One region of the Lentilactobacillus terminaliae genome, then DNA from elsewhere that is predicted to be linked to it. Evidence: riboswitches for the same ligand, from Rfam matches in the RefSeq annotation. Region 1 holds a riboswitch; the other holds the start of a gene.
The links. Region 1 has a riboswitch for lysine ahead of lysA (diaminopimelate decarboxylase). Riboswitches for the same ligand answer to the same signal wherever they lie in the genome.
Positions count from the first base shown of each region.

Region 2: another riboswitch for lysine. It lies ahead of O0236_RS02515 (amino acid permease); the one in region 1 lies ahead of lysA (diaminopimelate decarboxylase).

Region 1 covers NZ_CP168151.1:326,577-329,774, forward strand. Annotated here, with positions in the region: gene O0236_RS01555 (aspartate kinase) at 1-1,101, opposite strand, end outside; lysine riboswitch at 1,310-1,491, shown strand; gene lysA (diaminopimelate decarboxylase) at 1,599-2,906, shown strand; gene dapD (2,3,4,5-tetrahydropyridine-2,6-dicarboxylate N-acetyltransferase) at 2,922-3,198, shown strand, end outside.
Region 2 covers NZ_CP168151.1:522,929-526,126, forward strand. Annotated here, with positions in the region: gene O0236_RS02505 (phosphatase PAP2 family protein) at 126-812, shown strand; gene O0236_RS02510 (GNAT family N-acetyltransferase) at 857-1,360, shown strand; lysine riboswitch at 1,445-1,623, shown strand; gene O0236_RS02515 (amino acid permease) at 1,717-3,192, shown strand.

The DNA.
Region 1 (3,198 bases):
ACACATTTTTTTTATGGTCTGGTTATCAAGTTGGCTGTTGTCAAAAATGATTGTTAAATCATCAATTCCGGAAGGCATGTGTTCATACGACACGTTATATTTGAACAGAATATTTAATATTTTTCTGGTGAAACCTGCTTCTTTATTAAGCAAGTAACGGTGAAGATACAAGGCTGCAAAACGATTTGACGCCGTAATTCCAGTGACTGGCAATTTCACTTCCAGTTCATCTTCAGGAACAATCAAAGTCCCGTCGGCTTCTGGATTATTGGTGTTTTTTACGTTGATGGGAACTTGGCCTTGAATGGCTGGAATAATGGCTTCGTCATTAAATACTGAAAAGCCGGCATATGATAATTCTCGCATCTCTCTGAAAGTCATCTTGCTAATGGGGGCGGGATTTTTAATGACATGTGGGTTGGCAGCAAAAATCGCATCAACATCCGTAAAGTTTTCATACAGGTCTGCATGTAATCCTCTGGCCAAAATAGAGCCAGTGATATCTGAACCACCGCGGGCAAAAGTCACAATATCACCATGTTTAGTAAAGCCAAAGAAACCAGGAAATACTAACCGTTCATTGCCGACGTTGATCTTACCTAGATTTTGGTAGGTGGATTCATCTACGGAAGCACAGTTAGGATCATCTGTCAGAATTATGCCTGCTTCACTAGGATCGATGAATTTGGCAGGGATGCCACTTTGAGTTAAGCAAGCGGCGAATAATTCAGCATTCAATCGTTCACCATGGGCTTTGAAAGCCGCCATTAAATAGTCATTATTGGGATAAGATTTGTTTGGCAGCCCAGTGATCTTAGCTCTGATTTTTGTTAATACAGATTCAGGGACACTAAACTCGTTTCCGATGGCTAAGTACCGATTAAAAATTTGGTTCTGAATATCTGTGTAAGGTGCTTTAACCATTACTTTTTTGGCATATGTAATTAATAAATCAGTTACTTTGATATCATCCGAGAATCTCTTACCAGGTGCAGAGGTAACTACAATTTGACGATTTTCGTCACTGGAAATGATATCAATAACTTTTCGGACATGAGCTGCATCTGCCAGCGAACTGCCCCCAAACTTAACGACTTTCATATGGCTTTATTCTCCTTTTTGAATATTTAAGATAAATATTTGAAATTATTAAGGAGAATTCTAGCATTTCTAATTTAATTATCAACTCAAATATATCAAAGAATGCTGCTGTATTTGGCCTATTAAGTAGATAAAAGAAAATTTTCAGGAATTAATAAAAATTCATGGTTGACGAATTATGAGTTTTATTATAGAATTTTAATAATTTAAAAAGTATAGAGGTTGCAACCAACAACAGTAATTAGTGGAGCTACTACTTTAGCTACGAAGCTAGTGAAAGGGGCGGTTGCCGAAGCTCTAAGTCAAGTGGGACTTAGTAGGCTGGGTCATAGTCTAATAGACTATGGACTGTCGTAGCAGATACGTCGGCTACGGGGCGCTATCAACATAATGATAAAAGAATGCATAATTTCTTAGGTCTTTTTGTTTTGTAGCGTAAACAAAAAGATCTTTTTTTGTACCCTGAAGCCATAAAAATACACATTTGGAGGTTAATCATGGCAGAACAAACGCAAGCATTTCAAATTAATAATCAGGGTCATTTAGAAATTGGTGGTGTCGATTCGTTAGAATTAGCCCATCAATTTGGCACACCTTTAGTAGCTTATGATGTTTCAGCAATTCGTAATCAGATTCGTCATTTTCAATCTGTATTTGAACAAAATCACGTGGATTACGCAGTAAGTTATGCCAGCAAAGCATTTGCCTCCATCGCAATGTTTCAGTTAGTCAATCAAGAGGGCGGGCATATCGATGTTGTCTCAGGGGGTGAACTTTATACCGCTATTAAGGCAGGATTCCCAATGGACCATGTTAGTTTTCACGGTAATAACAAATCTTTTGCAGAATTAACGATGGCAGTTGAGCAACAAGTTGGCGTGATAATCTTAGATAATTTTCATGAGATCGAACTGTTGCAAGAGGTTTTGCAACAACAGCACCAACATATCAATGTCATGTTGAGAGTGACGCCGGGCGTTTCGGCTCATACTCATGAATATGATCAAACTGGTCAAGTAGACAGTAAGTTTGGCTTTGATATCCAAAGCGGACAGGCCTTTGAAGCATTGGAAAAGGTGTTAACAATTGATTCGATGAACATGCTGGGTATCCACGCTCACATCGGTTCACAAATCTTTGAAGTGAACGGTTTTGAGATGGCTGCTAATAAATTAATCGATACGTTGGCAGAATGGAATGAAAGAATTGGCTATCAAGCTAAGGTATTGAATGTTGGTGGTGGATTTGGAATTCGTTACACACAAGAAGATGACCCAATTGCCCCAGAAGAATTCGTTGATGCGATTGTTAAGACAGTCAAATCTGAAACGAGTGAAAAAGGTATCGCCACTCCAGCAATTTGGATTGAACCTGGCAGATCGATCGTTGGGCCGGCTGGTTACAATCTCTACACTGTTGGTTCAAGAAAAGACGTTCCTGGAATTCGTTCATATGTCACCGTTGACGGTGGGATGGGGGACAATATTAGACCAGCACTTTATCAGGCTGACTATGAAGCGGTTTTAGCAAGTAATCCAACCTCACCAATCAGTGAGACAGTTCGGATCGCAGGTAAATATTGTGAATCAGGCGACATCTTGATTAAAGAGCAAGCACTACCAGCGACTAAGCCCGGCGATGTGTTAGCGATGTTAGCAACTGGAGCTTACGGATATTCGATGGCTTCAAATTATAATCGTAATCCGAGACTAGCCGTCGTCTTTTGTGAAGATGGAGAGGCAAAATTAGTAATTCGCCGTGAGACATATGATGACTTAATTAGTCATGACCTAAGTATTGAATAAGGAGCTTTATATATTATGGAAGAAATGAGTGCACAAGAAATCATTGAATACATCGGTAATGCTGATAAACAAACGCCGGTAAAGGTTTTTATCAAAGGAAATATGTCTAATTTAACTAACACAAATGCGATTAAGACATTTTTGGATGCTCATACAGGAATTTTATTTGGTAACTGGCAGGACGTTGAACCATTTCTTAAAGAAAATGCTTCGGTAATTGAAGATTATGTAATTGAAAATGATGCCCGCAATTCTGCAGTCCCACTACTTGATTTGAAACAAATTAATGCTC
Region 2 (3,198 bases), 200 kb from region 1:
GATGCCTGTTTATTTTTAGTTGATTTAATTATAAAGTGATAAAGTTCATTTTGAATTTGACTAAAACTCGTGCTAACTGTGATATACTCAATTTTAGTATTAAGTTAAGAGAGGATTGTTTTTAAATGTATGACGAAGATTATATGTTTATCGAACCTGATCATAATCGATGGGCTAAGTTAATTGTTAGCTTTTTGTTAACAGCATTTATCACAGTTTCAGTATCAATGAATTTTGATTATCTTCAATTTATTGACTCAATGATCACCACGGCAATTCAAGGCAAAGCAGTTAGTCAACCCTTGGAAGGCTTTTATACACTGATTTCGTTTATTGCCAGTCCGAAGTTGGATATTTTTTGGATTTTAGTAATCGCATTCTTCTTATGGGGCTTCAAATACAAGATTCCAGCACTGTTTTCTATCATCACTCTACTTGGTGCTGATGTAATTGGATTCTTGATCAAGAACGTTGTCAAACGTGATCGACCACCGTTACATATGGCTTCTGATGATGGATACAGTTTCCCAAGTGGGCATGTGCTAGGTGCGTTTATTGTAATTGCGATTATCTGGATTTTCGTGGTGCCAATTATTGGTAATGCGACACTGAGAATCGTAGTGAGAACCTTGTTGATTATTGGATTAGCATTGGTCATGTTTTCACGAGTGTATTTAAATGCCCATTACCCAACAGATACTATTGGAGCTGCTTTTGTGGCATATACTTGGTTACAGTTAGCTGAGATATTGTACGCAATGTATGCTCCTAGACTAAAACAAATTAATTTTCTTTCGAATTCAATTATCTAAAAGAGGCGGATACCGTCTCTTTTTTTATAGGAGTGAGATCATCAATGGTTGCTGAATTTCAATTTAATAATCTTTTAGTCAGACCGATGCATGACAAGGATCAAGAGGCAGTGATAGCTTTGCGCAGTGAGAAAGAAATTATGGCAGGATTAGGTGAGTCCAGTGGACAGTACTCCCAAGCAGAATTTTTATTGGAGCTGGCTAATTCAGATGAGTATGTGATCACGTCATCAGCGCATGTGATTGGTGGAGTGATGTTAAATGAAATGGCTGCTAGTGATGGAGAAATTGACTTAACAGGTCGAGAATTCAGTTATTACTTGTCGCCTTTATATTGGGGACAAGGAATTATGACTAACGTCTTGAAGAAATTGATCGATTGGATTTTAGATGATGGGATCGACCATTTACAAGCTGAAGTATTTGTGAATAATCAGCGTTCGATGAACTTATTGAAACGGATTGGATTTACTAAAGATATAGAATTGTTTGATCCGATATCTCAAAAAAATAAGGCCATTTGGTCATTTTCAGCATTAAATGAGTAGATTCATTACTGAAAGCTTGATTAAATTTGTCAAAACTTGATTTAAGTAGTAGACTCATCCTTGTAATAAAATTTAATAATAAATATTCGAAGTAGAGGCGCGAACATTAAGAGTAACTTTCAGGAGCTGGAATAGAAGCGATGACTGAAAGTGAAAGGGATGTTCGCCGAAATTGATAATTGTCTTTCCATTTATCAATTGGGGCTTAACTCAATAAGTTAAGAACTGTCGTAGTTTTGATACTACGGGGTGCTATCAAGATGTTGAAATTAAGGGACCTTCTTCAATATTCTTGAGGAAGGTCTTTTTTGTACTTGAAACTCTATGATACTTTGAAGGATTGGGAGAGAGTTTTTATGAGTGATAATGCTAATGATCAGGTTCAACGGGGGTTAAAGTCACGACATGTGTCGATGATCGCTCTAGGAGGATGTATTGGAACTGGATTGTTTGTTGCCAGTGGTTCGGCAATTAGTGTTGCGGGGCCTGGAGGCGCATTGGTAGCCTACGGTTTGATGGGGATGATGGTTTATTTCCTAATGACTAGTCTGGGTGAAATGGCCACCAACATGCCGATTTCAGGTTCTTTTGCCGCTTATTCTGCCAAGTATGTTGATCCAGCATTGGGATTTGCCATGGGCTGGAATTATTGGTTTAACTGGGCAATTACTGTTGCAGTCGATGTTAGTACCGTAGCGTTAGTTATGAAGTTTTGGTTGCCAAATGTGCCTTCCTGGATTTGGAGTGGGGTAGCATTAGCGCTGATTTTCTTGATCAACGCAATGTCGGTTAAAACGTTTGGTGAAACTGAATTTTGGATGTCATTGATCAAAGTGGTCACGATTATTATCTTTTTGGTAATTGGATTATTAACTATTTTTGGTATTATGGGTGGCCATTTTATCGGCCTTAGAAACTTTTCAATTAAAGATGCCCCATTTGTTGGCGGAATTCCACCAATCATTTCCGTTTTCGTAGTTGCTGGTTTTTCATTTCAAGGAACTGAATTAGTTGGTATTACTGCTGGTGAATCACAAGATCCGTCACACAGTGTTCCTAAGGCCATCAATGAAGTTTTCTGGAGAATCATTTTGTTCTATATTTTAGCCATTGCTGTGATCGCTGCTATCTTGCCATACACTAGCCACTCACTATTAGGTTCTAGTGCTAGTGATATTGCCATCAGTCCATTTACGTTAGTATTTCAACGGGCTGGTTTAGCAGCAGCGGCCAGTGTCATGAATGCAGTTATCTTAACTTCCGTTATTTCTTCCGCTAATTCCGGAATGTATGCCTCAACTAGAATGCTCTACTCACTTTCAAATAGTGGTTATGCACCAAAAACTCTTGGTAAGACTGGTTCAAATGGTATTCCTTACAACGCTTTGTTGGTGACAACATTCGTTTCACTATTGACATTTGTTTCTAGTATTGCCGGACCACAAATTTACATGTGGTTAGTTGCCGCATCAGGATTAACTGGATTTATTGCTTGGTTTGGAATCGCGATTTCACATTATCGATTTAGACGAGCATTCATCAAGCAAGGACATGATTTATCTGAATTGAAGTATCATGCTAAGTGGTTCCCATTTGGTCCAGTACTATGTTTGATTTTGTGTTTATTAGTTATTATTGGTCAAAATCCACAAGCATTTGCTAACTTTGATTGGACGCAGATTTTGGTCACATATATGAGTGTTCCATTAGTGGTCATTCTATATTTGGTATACAAAATCAAGCATCACACGAAGCTTATTCCACTAGATAAGGTTGATGTTAGTCCATCACATGAAGAACAAAACCTTTCAGAATTAAACAATGAAAATTAATTAATT